2 regions of the Methylobacterium sp. TK26 genome follow, and region 2 is predicted to be linked to the other one. Evidence: predicted binding sites of a transcription regulator. Region 2 holds the regulator's gene; the other holds the start of a gene.
The links. The regulator PhoB, encoded in region 2, activates phosphate uptake and scavenging genes when phosphate is short. The targets are predictions, from matches to a motif close to TGTCATNNANCTGTCAT.
Positions count from the first base shown of each region.

Region 1: a site for PhoB is predicted at 2,939-2,955, ahead of ACXJ1Y_RS03370 (YdcH family protein). Genes of this name have one in related genera too.

Region 1 is NZ_CM143965.1:665,881-672,998, reverse strand. It holds gene ACXJ1Y_RS03380 (phospholipase A2 family protein) at 136-561, shown strand; gene ACXJ1Y_RS03375 (propionyl-CoA synthetase) at 670-2,580, opposite strand; gene ACXJ1Y_RS03370 (YdcH family protein) at 2,746-2,925, opposite strand; gene ACXJ1Y_RS03365 (YdcH family protein) at 3,098-3,316, shown strand; gene purE (5-(carboxyamino)imidazole ribonucleotide mutase) at 3,395-3,889, shown strand; gene ACXJ1Y_RS03355 (5-(carboxyamino)imidazole ribonucleotide synthase) at 3,886-4,980, shown strand; gene ACXJ1Y_RS03350 (tetratricopeptide repeat protein) at 5,271-6,140, shown strand; gene ACXJ1Y_RS03345 (acyl-CoA dehydrogenase family protein) at 6,173-7,118, opposite strand, start outside.
Region 2 is NZ_CM143965.1:1,581,178-1,588,295, forward strand. It holds gene pstS (phosphate ABC transporter substrate-binding protein PstS) at 1-988, shown strand, start outside; gene pstC (phosphate ABC transporter permease subunit PstC) at 1,090-2,064, shown strand; gene pstA (phosphate ABC transporter permease PstA) at 2,078-2,971, shown strand; gene pstB (phosphate ABC transporter ATP-binding protein PstB) at 3,026-3,823, shown strand; gene phoU (phosphate signaling complex protein PhoU) at 3,855-4,568, shown strand; gene phoB (phosphate regulon transcriptional regulator PhoB) at 4,680-5,375, shown strand; gene ACXJ1Y_RS07730 (protein-disulfide reductase DsbD family protein) at 5,380-7,118, opposite strand, start outside.

The sequences.
Region 1 (7,118 bases), 920 kb from region 2:
CCGGTGCGGCCAAGCGGCCCCACCGTCCCGAACCGGGAACCTGCGGATTGAACGCCCGTTTTGTGTGCGTCGCCGCGGTGCGGCGGCCCAAGCGAGCCGCCTGAGGGGGCGAGATCGCCCAGGATTCCGATCATGATGCTTCCGAGATTCGCCGCCCCATTCGTATTTGCCGCCGGTTGTGTCGCCCTCGCGGGTGCCTCCCAGGCCCAGCCCGCCGCCTTCGGCGGGCCGAAGATGTTGATCCACGGCAATTATTGCGGGCCGGGCAACAACGCCCCCCTGCCCCCCATCGACGCCCTCGACGCGGCCTGCGCCCGTCACGATGCCTGCACTCCGCAGGGCGGGCTTCCGTCTCGCGCCTGCAACATGCGCCTCCAGCGCGAGGCCGAGATGATCTCCCGCGATCCGCGCATCCCCGAGAAGGAGCGCGCCATGGCCGGGATGATCGCCATGGGTGCCGGCGCCATCCCGACGAGCCCCGATGGCGGCCCCACCGCCACCGGCTCCCTCACCCCCGCCGCCGGCATCGGCCTGCCGGGCGATGACGACGACGCGGAGTAAGCCCTAGTGCATCGATCCAGACGAAGGCGTCAGCCGTGTCTGGAAAAATTGATGCAAAAACAATAAGCTAGTACAGAGACGCATGAACGGAGTGAGTGCGTCTCTGTACTAGCCGCCGATCCCACGGGTCTTGAGGCTGTCGCCGATCTCGTCGAGGACGCTCGCGTCGTCGATGGTGGCCGGCATGGTCCAGGGCTCGTCGTCGGCGATGCGCTTCATCGTCGCGCGCAGGATCTTGCCCGAGCGGGTCTTGGGCAGGCGCGCCACGGTGAGCGCCAGCTTGAACGCCGCCACCGGCCCGATCTCCTCCCGCACCTTCGCCACGAGCTCCCGCTCGATCTCGGCGGGATCGCGGGAGACGCGGGCCTTCAGCACCACGAAACCGCAGGGCACCTCGCCCTTCAGCGCATCGCGGATGCCGATCACCGCGCATTCCGCCACGTCCGGGTGGGCGGCGAGCACCGCCTCCATCCCGCCCGTCGAGAGCCGGTGCCCGGCGACGTTGATGATGTCGTCGGTGCGGCCGAGCACGGTGATGTAGCCGTCCTCATCGATGATCCCGGCATCCGACGTGTCGTAATAGCCGGGGAAGGTGGTGAGGTAGCTCTCGCGCATCCGCTCGTCCGAGCCCCACAGCGTCGGCAGGCAGCCGGGCGGCAGGGGCAGGCGGATCGCGATGGTGCCCATCGTGCCGCGCGGCACCTCCTTGCCCCCCTCGTCGAGGACACGCACGTCGTAGCCCGGCATCGGCACGCAGGTGCTGCCGCGCTTCACCGGCAGGAGGCCGAGCCCGACCGGGTTGCCGGCGATGGGCCAGCCGGTCTCCGTCTGCCACCAATGGTCGATGACCGGCCGGTCGAGCACCCGCTCCGCCCAGGCGACGGAATCCGGGTCCGCCCGCTCGCCCGCCAGGAACAGGGAGCGGAAGGACGACAGGTCGTGGTGGCCGACGAGTTCGCCCTGCGGGTCTTCCTTCTTGATGGCGCGCAGAGCGGTCGGCGCCGTGAACAGGCACACGACCTTGTGCTCTTCCAGCACCCGCCAGAATGCCCCGGCATCGGGCGTGCCCACCGGCTTGCCCTCGTAGAGCACCGTGGTGCAGCCGTGCAGGAGCGGCGCATAGACGATGTAGCAATGCCCGACGACCCAGCCGATGTCGGAGGCGCAGAAGTAGGTCTCGCCGGGGGCGACGCCGTAGAGGTTCGGCATCGACCAGGCGAGCGCCACGAGGTACCCGCCCGTGTCGCGCACCACGCCCTTCGGCTTGCCCGTCGTGCCCGACGTGTAGAGGACATAGAGCGGGTCCGTGGCCGCCATGCTCACGCAGCCGGCGTGCTTCCCCGCCGCCCGCGCGGCCTCCATCGTCCCGGCCCAGTCATGGTCGCGGGCGGGGTCGAGGTCGGCCCGGCATTGCGGGCGCTGAAAGATCAGGCAGGCCGAGGGCTTGTGCGCGGAGGCTGCGATGGCCGCGTCGAGGAGCGGCTTGTAGGCGACGACCCGGTTCGGCTCCAGGCCGCAGGAGGCGGCGAGCACCACCTTCGGCTGCGCGTCCTCGATGCGCTTGGCGAGTTCGTTGGCCGCGAAGCCGCCGAACACCACCGAATGCACCGCGCCGAGGCGGGCGCAGGCGAGCATCCCGACCATCGCCTCGGGCACCATCGGCATGTAGATCACCACCCGGTCGCCCTGGCCGACGCCGAGGTCGGCGAGCACGGCGGCGAGCGTGCCGACCTCGTCGCGCAACGCGCCGTAGGTGATCGTCCGCTTGGTGCCGGTGACGGGCGAATCGTGGATGATCGCGACCTGGTCGCGGCGGTCGGATTCCGCGTGCCGGTCGACGGCATTGTAGCAGGCGTTGAGCCGGCCATCCGGGAACCAGCGTCCGTAGGGACCCTGGCCTCCGTCGAAGGCCCGTTCCGGCATCCGGTCCCAGGTGATGGCGCGGGCGGCGTCCCGCCAGAACGATTCGGGGTCGCGCGCGGCGGCGGCGTGGGTTTCGGCGTAGCGGCTCGCTGGCATGGCGTGTCCTCGGGGTCGTTGGACGGTCTTCCGCCGTCTCGCGCCGAGCTTACCAGATCGCCGGCCGCACCGTCATCGGTGTGCCGCCCGGACCTTTCAGGGCATGAAAAAGCCGCGCCGTCCGGTGGGGAGCGGCGCGGCCTGCCTTGGCCTATCGCATGGGTGTCAGTGCAAGGTGCCGGTGGCTTGCAGCCTGTTCATCTCATCCTTGAGGTGAAGTTTTCGGCGCTTGAGTTCCGCTATCTGCTGATCGCTTGCCGAGGGCCTGTGGATGGCCTCCTGAATCTCGCGCTCGAGGGCTTCGTGCTTACGGGCGAGTTGGCTCAGATGCGTCTGCAGCGACATGAGGCGAATCTCCTGTCATTGTTCTGACACGGGCAGACTGACACAGGTTGGCGGGCCTGTCGAAGCGTTTTCGCTGGGCAACCTTTCGCAAGGGTTGCTCCGGCGCTTGCCCACCGCTGAGGCGTGACGCATGCTTCTGACCTTCGAAGGGGTTTCGGTTTTCAAGGGTGCGATGGCGGCTGAGTCGGGTGAGAACGGGCAGTCCGATCTCGAATCGGAACTGGGCCGGCTCCGCGAGGAGCATCGCGACCTCGACGGCGCCATCGAGGCGCTGGAGCGGAGCGTGGCGGGGGATCAGTTGCAGATCCAGCGGCTGAAGAAGCGCAAGCTGACCCTGCGCGACCGGATCTCCTACATCGAGGACGTGCTGACGCCGGACATCATCGCCTGAAGGCGGTGGGTCGGCAGCCGTCCCGCCTTGCGATCCGCGTGCCGCGCGGTTAAGCGCCCTCTTTTGCTGGAACCACGCATGTCGGCGCCACCCGTCGCGATCATCATGGGCAGCCAGTCGGACTGGGCGACCATGTGCCATGCCGCGCAGACCCTGGATGCGCTGGCGATCCCCTACGATGCCCGCATCGTCTCCGCCCACCGCACGCCCGACCGGCTCGTCGCCTTCGCCAAGGGTGCGCGCGGGGACGGGTTCAAGGTGGTGATCGCCGGGGCCGGCGGCGCGGCGCACCTGCCGGGCATGGCCGCCGCCATGACGAGCCTTCCGGTCTTCGGCGTCCCCGTCGAATCGAAGGCCCTCTCGGGACAGGACAGCCTGCTCTCCATCGTGCAGATGCCGGCCGGCGTGCCGGTGGGGACCCTCGCCATCGGCCGGGCCGGGGCGGTGAACGCCGCGCTCCTCGCCGCCGCCGTGCTGGCCCTCTCGGACGAGGCGCTGGCGGGCCGCCTCGACGCGTGGCGCGCGGCGCAGAGCGCATCCGTGGCCGAACGGCCGGAGACTCAAGGACAGTGACGCAGAACGCGATTGCCCCCGGCGCGGTGCTCGGGATCGTCGGCGGCGGCCAGCTCGGCCGCATGATCGCCCTCGCGGCGGCGAACCATGGGCTGAAGGTCCATGTCTACGCCCCCGATGCCGACAGCCCGGCCTTCGACGTGGCCGCGCGGACCACCTGCGCCGCCTATGACGACGAGGCGGCGCTCGCCGCCTTCGCGGCGTCGGTGGATGTCGTGACCTACGAGTTCGAGAACATCCCCCGCGCCACCGCCGAGGTGCTGGCCCGCCACGCGCCGCTCCACCCGAACGCCGAGGCCCTGGCGACGACCCAGGACCGGCTCTCGGAAAAGGAATTCATCAATCGGCTCGGCATCCCCACCGCGCCGTTCCGGCCCGTGGACACGCCGGACGACCTCGCCCGCGCCCTGGAGACGATCGGATTGCCGGCGGTGCTGAAGACCCGCCGCTTCGGCTACGACGGCAAGGGCCAGCGCATCATCCGCGAGCCCGGCGAGGGCGACCGCAACGCGATCTTCGCGGAGTTCGGCGGCGCGCCGCTGATCCTCGAAGGCTTCGTGCCCTTCGAGCGCGAGGTCTCGGTGGTGGCCGCGCGCGGCGCCGACGGCAGCTTCGCCGCCTTCGACCTCTGCGAGAACGAACACCGCAACCACATCCTGGCCTTCACGCGGGTGCCGGCCGAGGGCGTCTCCCCCGAGACGGCGCAGGAGGCCTTCCGCATCGCCCGCGCCATCGCCGACGCCCTCGATTATGTCGGGGTGCTGGCGGTGGAGATGTTCCTCGTGCGCGAGGGCGGCGAGCGGCTCGTGGTCAACGAGATCGCGCCGCGCGTCCACAATTCCGGGCACTGGACCATCGAGGGCGCGCTGTCCTCGCAGTTCGAGCAGCATGTCCGCGCGGTCTGCGGCTGGCCGCTCGGCAGCGCGGCCCGCACGGGCGGCCTGCCCTGCGAGATGGAGAACCTGATCGGCGATCAGGTGGAGGCGTGGCGGTCGCTCCTCGCGGAGCCCGGCGCGCACCTGCACCTCTACGGCAAGGGCGAGGCCCGCCCCGGCCGCAAGATGGGCCACGTCACCCGCCTCAAGGGCTGATCGCACCCGCCCCGGTTGCGGCCCGCGCGCCACACCCGTCCGCCGGAAGAGACGGCGGGCGGCGCGATTGCGCGGCCCGGCGGCGGGGGCCATACCTTCGCCACATCCCGCCGCTTCCAACCGTTCCAGGGTTCGCCCGGCCGCGATCGGGCGGCCCGGCTTAAGGGGGCATTCACCGCGTTGCGCGAGGTTGCGCGCGGGTTGCCGGAACCGGGCGCGATGCGCCGGCGCGGACAGGACTAGGGGCGGGGCACCGTGCGGGGCGCGGCGGCTCCCGGGAGAATGGGGCGATGACGCAACGCAACGGGCTCGTGAAGGCCGCGCTGGTCGGCGCGGCGGTGGTCGCGGCTGCGGGGCTGGCGGGCTGCGAGACCGTGGGTTCGGCCGCGGGCGCGCGCCAGTACGCGGTGCTGGAAACGGATACGACGGGGGCGACGACGAGCAACATCGCCTCGCTCAGCGAAGTGGTGCAGCGGAACCCGAACGACGCCGCCGCCTACACGACCCGCGGCGCGGCCTATGCCCGCGCGGGCCAGTTCAGCGAGGCGATCAACGACTTCACGAAGGCGATCCAGCTCGATCCGAACTCGGCCTCGGCCTACAACAACCGGGCGCTGGCCCTGCGCCAGACCGGCCGTAACGACGCCGCGCTGCAGGATTTCTCGAAGGCGATCAGCGCCGATCCGAATTACGGCCCGGCCTATATCGGCCGCGCCAACGTGGAGCGGGCGCAGGGCAACCTCGACGGCGCCCTCAACGACCTCAACGTCGCGATCCGCCTGAGCCCCGAATCGGCCGAGGCGTACCATGCGCGCGGTCTGGTGAAGCAGAAGCAGGGTCTCGACACCCAGGCCATCGCCGATTTCGACGCGGCCATCGACCGGAACCCCTTCGTCTCGGCGCCCTACGCCGCGCGCGGCCAGAGCCTGATCGCCACGAACCAGTATCCGAAGGCGATCGAGGACTACAACGCGGCGCTCAACGTGAACAACAAGGACGCCACGTCCTGGGCCTATCGCGGCCTCGCCTACGAGAAGTCCGGCCAGCGCAAGGAAGCGCTCGACAATTACCAGCGCGCCGCGACCATCGACCCGGGCAACGGCGTCGCGAAGTCGGGCCTCGCCCGCGTGCAGGGCGGCCTGGGTTCGGTGTTCAACTGACGCCCCGGAAGGGCCGTGAGGGGGCCGCCCCCTCACGCCGCCAGCAGCCCGTCCTCCGCGTCGGTGAGGGTCCGCATGTGGTGCGGGGTGTCGCCGAGCTGCGTCGCGATCATCGCGAGGCGCTTGAAGTGGTGGGCGCCGAGATATTCCATCGTCATGCCGATGCCGCCGTGTAGTTGCACCGCCTCCTGGCCAAGGGCGCGGCAGGCGGTGTTGATGCGGATCTTCACCGCCGCCAGCGCCGCCGCGCGGGCCGCCGGATCGTCCGACTCCACCATCATCGCGGCGTAGAGCGCCATGGAGCGGGCCTGCTCCAGCTCGATCAGCATGTCGACGGCCCGGTGCTGCAGCGCCTGGAAGGCGCCGATGGAGGTGCCGAACTGCGTGCGCGTCTTCAGGTACTCGACGGTCAGCCGGTGCAGGGTCTCCATCGAGCCCACCGACTCGGCCGCCAGCGCCGCGATGCCGTGCTCGACCACCCGTTCCAGCAGGGGCAGGCCAGCCTCCGGGTCGCCGAGAACGGCGTCGGCCGGCACGGTCACGTCCGAGAACGAGACCTCCGCCGCCCGGCCGCCATCCTGGGCCGGATAGGCCGTCACGCCCACGCTGGCCGCGTCGGCGGGCACGAGGAACAGGCCGATCCCGCGCCGGTCGCGCCGCTCGCCGGACACGCGCGCCGAGACCACGATCAGCCCGGCCGAGTCGGCGTTCGGGACGATGGACTTCGCCCCATTGAGCACGAAGCCGTCCCCGCTGCGCCGGGCGGTGGTGGCCACGTCGAACAGGTCGTAGCGTGATTGCCGCTCGGTATGGGCCAGGGTGAGCCGCAGGGAGCCCTCGACGAGGCCGGGGATGTACCGCGCCTTCTGCGCCGCGCTGCCGCCGAGGCGCAGGGCGGTGCTGCCGAGGACGACCGAGGCGAGCAGAGGCTCCACGACGAGGTTGCGGCCCACCGCCTCCATGACGAGCATGGTCTCC
Region 2 (7,118 bases):
CACCGCGGCGCTCGCCGCCGACATCACCGGAGCGGGAGCCACCTTCCCCTTCCCGGTCTATTCCAAGTGGGCGGAAGCCTACCGCAAGGAGACCGGCACCGGCCTGAACTACCAGTCGATCGGGTCCGGCGGCGGCATCAAGCAGATCCAGGCCAAGACCGTCGATTTCGGCGCCACCGATGCCCCCCTGAAGGGTGAGCAGCTTGCCAAGGACGGCCTCGTCCAGTTCCCGACCGTGATGGGCGGCGTCGTCACCGTGGTGAACATCCCCGGCATCGAGGCCGGCAAGCTGAAGCTGACCGGCGAACTCATCGCCGACATCTACGCCGGCAAGATCGCCAAGTGGTCGGACCCGCGCATCGCCAAGCTGAACGAGGGCGTGAAGCTCCCCGACGCGAACGTCACGCCGGTCTACCGCTCCGATGCCTCGGGCACGACGAGCATCTTCACGACCTACCTCGCCCAGGCCTCCGAGGCGTGGAAGAAGGAATTCGGCGCCGCCACGACGATCTCCTGGCCCGTGGGCCAGGGCGGCAAGGGCAACGAGGGCGTGACCGCCACCGTGAAGCAGGTCCCGAACTCGATCGGCTACGTCGAGTCGGCCTACGCCAAGCAGAACAAGCTGGCCTACACGCTCATCCAGAACAAGGACGGCAAGTTCCCCGAGCCGACCGACAAGGCGTTCCAGGCGGCCGCCGCCAGCGCCGACTGGAAGGCCGCCCCGGGCTTCGGCATCTCGCTCACCAACCAAGCGGGCGCGGATGCGTGGCCGATCACCGCCGCGACCTTCATCCTCGTCTACAAGGAGCCGGCCGATTCGGCGAAGGCGGCCGACGTGCTGAAGTTCTTCGACTGGGCCTACAAGAACGGCGACAAGCTCGCCTCGGACCTCGACTACGTCCCGCTGCCGGACAACGTCGTCGGCCTGATCCACGACGAGTGGAAGACCATCAAGGGCAAGGACGGCAAGCCCGTCTTCGGCATGTGATCCTGAACATGTGATCCCGCGCGGGGAGGGGGCTTCGGGCTCCCTCCCTCGCATCGCGGGTGCCGCCACGATAGAAGTCCGTCCATTCCAGAGAATCGCGGATGCCCGCCTTGTCGCAGTCCATCGCCATCGCCGAGACGCGCTCCACCCCGCGCCGGGGTCCGAGCCGTGGGCTCGATGCGATGTTCCGTACCTGCTCCTACGCCGCCGCCCTGCTCGTGCTGCTGATGCTGGCCGGCATCCTCGGCTCGATCCTCTACGGCGGCTGGCCCGCCTTCCGCGAATTCGGCTTCGGCTTTCTCACCTCCAGCGCCTGGAACATCGGCACCGAGCAATACGGCGCCCTGGTCGCGGTGATCGGCACCCTCGCCTCGGCGGTGATCGCGCTGCTGATCGGCGTGCCGGTCTCGCTGGGCATCGCGATCTTCCTGACGCAGCTCTGCCCCGGCTGGGCGCGCAAGCCCGTCGCCATGACGATCGAATTGCTCGCCGCCGTGCCGAGCATCATCTACGGCATGTGGGGCCTGTTCATCTTCGCCCCGATCTTCGCGCGCTTCGTGCAGATCCCCCTCTCGAACCTCGTCGAGGGGCTCCCGGTGGTCGGCACGCTGCTCTATGCGCGGGTGCCCTCGGGCGTCGGCATCTTCACCGCCGGCATCATCCTGGCGATCATGATCGTGCCGTTCATCGCCTCGATCGCCCGGGACATGCTGGACCAGATCCCCACGGTCCTGCGCGAGAGCGCCTACGGCATCGGCTGCACGACCTGGGAGGTGGTGCGCCACGTCCTCGTGCCGCAGGCCGCCGTGTCGATCATCGGCGCGGTCATGCTGGGCCTCGGCCGGGCGCTGGGCGAGACGATGGCCGTGACCTTCGTGGTCGGCAACGCCAACCGGCTCTCGGCCTCGATCTTCGACCCGTCCTCGACCATCGCCTCGCGGATCGCCAACGAGTTCAACGAGGCGGACGGCCTGCAACTGAACGCCCTGATGGCGCTCGGCTGCATCCTGTTCGTCATCACCTTCATCGTGCTGATCGTCGCGCGGCTGTTGACCCGCCGCGTCCGGGCCGCCTGAGGAGCCGATCCCGATGGATGCCACGAACCCCATGGTGACGACCCCGTCCCCCCTCCGCGCGAGCCGCGTCCGCCCCGGCCGCCGGGTGGCGGACCGGGCCCTGCGCATCTCCTGCCTCGTCGCGACGGTGGTGGGCGCGGTGGTGCTCGGCTCGATCCTCCTGATGCTCATCGTCGAGGGCATCCGGGGCCTCAGCCCGACCCTGTTCACGCAGCCGACCCCCGGCCCCGGCTCGGAAGGCGGCGGCATCGCCAACGCCATCCTCGGCAGCCTCGTGCTGACGACCATCGGCATCGTGGTGGCGACCCCGGTCGGCGTGATGGCGGGCACCTACCTCGCCGAATACGGGCGGGGCTCGAAGCTCGCGGACATCATCCGCTTCCTGAACGACGTGCTGCTCTCGGCGCCGTCCATCCTGATCGGCCTGTTCGTCTACACCCTGATGGTGCGGCCGATGGGGACCTATTCCGGTTGGGCCGGCGGCGTCGCCCTGGCGATCATCGCGGTGCCGGTGATCGTGCGCACCACGGAGGACATGCTGCGCCTCGTGCCCGGCACCCTGCGCGAGGCCGGCGCGGCGCTGGGCGCCCCGCCCTCCAAGGTCATCACCTCGGTGACGTGGCGGGCCGCCTCCTCCGGCATCGTGACGGGCATCATCCTGGCGCTGGCCCGCATCGCGGGCGAGACCGCGCCACTGCTCTTCACCGCGCTCAACAACAATTCCTGGTTCTCCCCCAACCTGATGGGCGGCGTCGCGAACCTTCCGGTGATGATCTACCAGTTCGCCCTCTCGCCCTATCCGAACTGGCAGGGCCTCGCCTGGGCTGGCGCCCTGCTGATCACCACGACCATCCTGGCCCTGTCGATCATCGCCCGCCTGGTGATCAAGCCTCAGAACGCCCGCTGAGGGCGTGACGTCCGAACCCATCACGAGGACATGACGATGAACGCCGCCTCCGCGATGCCGACCGGGGACCTCAGCCGTGGCAATCCCGCCGCCGACAGGGCCGTCCGCATCGCCGTCAAGAACCTCAACTTCTATTACGGTTCGTTCCACGGCCTGAAGAACGTCAACCTCAACTTCTACGACCGGAAGGTCACGGCGCTGATCGGCCCCTCGGGCTGCGGGAAGTCGACCCTGCTGCGCTGCTTCAACCGCATCTACAGCCTCTACCCGGAGCAGCGCGCCGAGGGTGAGATCCTCCTCGACGGGCGCAACGTCCTCGATTCGAACGTCGACCTGAACGAACTGCGCTCGCGCATCGGCATGGTGTTTCAGAAGCCGACGCCCTTCCCGATGTCGATCTACGACAACGTCGCCTTCGGCCTGCGCCTCTACGAGAAGCTGCCCAAGGCCGAACTCGACGTCCGCGTCGAGGAATCGCTGCGCAAGTCCGCCCTGTGGGACGAGGTGAAGGACAAGCTCCGGCAGCCCGGCACCGGCCTCTCCGGCGGCCAGCAGCAGCGCCTCTGCATCGCCCGCACCGTGGCGCAGAAGCCGGAGGTGATCCTGTTCGACGAGCCGACCTCGGCCCTCGACCCGATCTCCACGGGCCGCATCGAGGAGCTGATGGAGCAGCTGCGCGACGAGTTCACTATCGTGATCGTCACGCACAACATGCAGCAGGCCGCCCGCATCTCGCAGTACACGGCGTTCATGTATCTCGGCGAGCTGGTCGAGTTCGGCCAGACCGACAAGATCTTCATGAACCCGAACGAGCGTAAGACGCAGGACTACATCACCGGCCGCTTCGGCTGAGCCACCGACCAAGAACCGCAGAGGTCTCGCCATGCCCGGCCACATCGTCACGTCCTACGACACGGACTTGGAAGACCTGCGCCGCTCGATCTCGGAGATGGGCGGCGTCGCGGAGAAGATGACCGGCGAGGCGACCCTCGCCCTCGCCCGGCAGGACGAGGCCCTGGCCCAGACCGTCATCATCGCCGACAAGCGCCTCGACACCCTCCAGCGCGAGATCGAGGAGAAGGCCGTCCTGCTCATCGCCCGGCGCCAGCCGCTGGCGGTGGACCTGCGCGAGACCATCTCGGCGATCCGCGTCTCGGGCGATCTGGAGCGGATCGGCGACCTCGCCAAGAACGTCGCCAAGCGCGTCACGGCCATCGCCGACCAGTCGCCCGCCCAGAAGATCGTGCTCGGCGTGCGCCACATGAGCGACTTGGCCGAGGGGCAGCTCAAGGACGTGCTCGACGCCTATGCCAGCCGCGACACCAAGGCGGCGCATGACGTGTGGGAGCGCGACGGCGAAATCGACGCCCTCTACAATTCCCTGTTCCGCGAACTCCTGACCTACATGATGGAGGATCCGCGCAACATCTCGTTCTGCACGCATTTGCTGTTCTGCGCCAAGAACGTCGAGCGGATCGGCGATCACACCACCAACATCGCCGAGACGATCCATTACCTCGCCACGGGCGAGATCTTCATGGGCGACCGGCCGAAGAACGACGCCTCCAACTACGCGACCGTCACCCCCGGCGCGTGAACCATCGCCGTCATCGCCTCCCCGGCGGTGACGGCTCCGGCGTATCAGCGTTGCCCGCAACCCTCGGTCGAGCCCGGCCGGGGGGAACGGGCGTGGAATGGACTCCCGAGCATGCGTGTCCTGATCGTCGAGGACGAAGAGGCGCTCACCACCCTCCTGCGGTACAATCTCGAAGCAGAGGGCTTCAGCGTCGATGCCGCCGCGCGCGGCGACGACGCCGAACTGCTCCTCGCCGAGCGCACGCCGGACCTCGTCCTCCTCGACTGGATGCTGCCGGGCCTGTCCGGCATCGAACTGTGCCGCCGCATCCGCGCCCGGCGCGAGACCGAGCGCATGCCGGTCATCATGCTCACCGCCCGGGGCGAGGAAGGGGACCGCGTGCGCGGCCTCGGCACGGGGGCGGACGATTACATCGTCAAGCCGTTCTCCGTGCCGGAACTCCTCGCCCGCGTCCGGGCCCTGCTGCGCCGGGCCAAGCCCGCCCATGTGGCGGACCGGTTGGCGGCGGGGGACATCGAGCTCGACCGCACCGGCCACCGGGTCCGGCGCGGGGGCGCCGAGTTGCATCTCGGGCCGACCGAGTTCCGCCTGCTGGAATTCCTGATGCTCAGCCCCGGCCGGGTCTTCTCCCGCGAGCAATTGCTCGACGGGGTTTGGGGGCACGACGTCTACATCGACGAGCGCACCGTGGACGTGCATGTCGGCCGCCTGCGCAAGGCGCTGAACGGCCCGCGCCAGACCGACCCGATCCGCACCGTGCGCGGCTCGGGCTACGCCTTCGACGAGACCTTCTCGCTGGAGCCGTGAGGCGTCAGCGCGCCTCGGCCGTGCGGTCGGGGATCGCGGCCAGCGCCTCCAGCACCGTGCCCTCGGTGAGGATCTGCGGCAGGATCGTGGGGTCGCCGCCGCCCGCGTAGAGCAGGTAGAGCGGCACGCCGCTGCGGCCGTGGCGTTCAAGCAAGCGGGTGATCTCGGGGTTCTGGTTGGTCCAGTCGCCCTTCAGGTAGGTCACGCCCTTCGCCCGCATCGCCGCCTGCACGGACGGCCGCGAGAGCGAGGTGGTCTCGTTGACGGCGCAGGTGATGCACCACGCCGCCGTCAGGTTCACGAAGACCGGCCGCCGCGCATCCCGCAGGGCGTCGAGGCGGGCTTGGCTGTAGGGCTCGGTGCCCTCCGCGGCGGCCTGCGCCGCCGGCACCGCCCGCTGCTGCGCGAGCCCTAAGCCGAGCATCGCCACGGCGATGAGGGCGAGGCCCGCGAGGCCCTGGAAGATCCGCTCCCCGAGGGCCGTCGCGCCCCGGCTGCGCTCCCAGGCCCAGGCGGCGAAGCCCACCAGCACCACGCCGATCAGGGCCGCGAACAGCCCCCGCGCATCGACCTGCTGCGCCAGCACCCAGATCAGCCACGCCGCCGTGGCGTAGACCGGGAAGGCCAGCGCCTGCTTCAGCGTCTCCATCCACGCGCCGGGGCGGGGCAGCACCCGCACGGCGCCGGGCCACAGGGTGAGGGCCAGGAAGGGCAGGGAGAGGCCGAGGCCCAGGGCCGCGAACACGGCGAGCGCCACGGCGGGCCCCTGCGTCAGGGCGAAGCCCACCGCCGCGCCCATGAACGGCGCGGTACAGGGGGTGGCGACGAGGGTCGCGAGGACGCCCGTGAAGAACGAGCCCGGCAGCCCCGAACGCCGCGCGAGCCCGTCGCCGAGGCCGGTGAAGCGTCCCCCGAGGCTGAACACCCCCGACAGGCTCAGGCCCACCGCGACGAGGAGATAGGCGAGCCCCGCCACGACCGGCGGCGATTGCAACTGGAAGCCCCAGCCGAGGCTCGCCCCGCCGCCCTTCAGGCCGATCAACAGCCCGGCGAGGGCGAGGAAGCTCGCGAGCACCCCGGCCGTGTAGGCGAGGCCGTGCAGGCGCACGCGGGTCCGGCTCTCGCCCGATTGGCGCACGAGGCCGAGCACCTTGATCGAGAGAACGGGGAAGACGCAGGGCATCAGGTTGAGGATCAGCCCGCCGAGGAGGGCGAGGCCGATGGCCGCGAGCAGGGTCGGCTGGTCCGCCGCCGGGACGGGCGGGACGCCGGCCGCCGCCGGGGGGGCGACGGCGGTGGAGGGTACCTGCGCCGGCTCGTCGCCATAGGCGAAGGCGAGGCGGATCGGGCCGTTGCCCGTGTCCTCCTCCACGGTCAGCACGCCGGGCAGGGAGAGGGGGAAGGTCTTGTCGTCGCCCCGTGTCAGGCTCAGGTGCAGGCCCTGGTCATCGACGGTGAGACCCTGCTCGGCGGCGTTGTCGAGGGCGGTCTCGCCATAGGGGAAATAGGCGGCGGACTTGATCGAATCCGCCCGCAGGCCGCTCGTGGCGAAGTCCAGGCGGATGCGGTCGCCCTCGCGGGACAGGCGCATCGGCCAGACGGGGGCGACGGGCAGCGCCGCCCGCGCCCGGTTGAACAGGGCGGCGTTGGCGGGGTCGGGCGTCGGCTTGCCGACCGGCAGGGTGAGGGCGAGGTCGGCCGCGCCCGGCACGCATTCGGTCTCGCAGACGAGGTAGGTGAGCT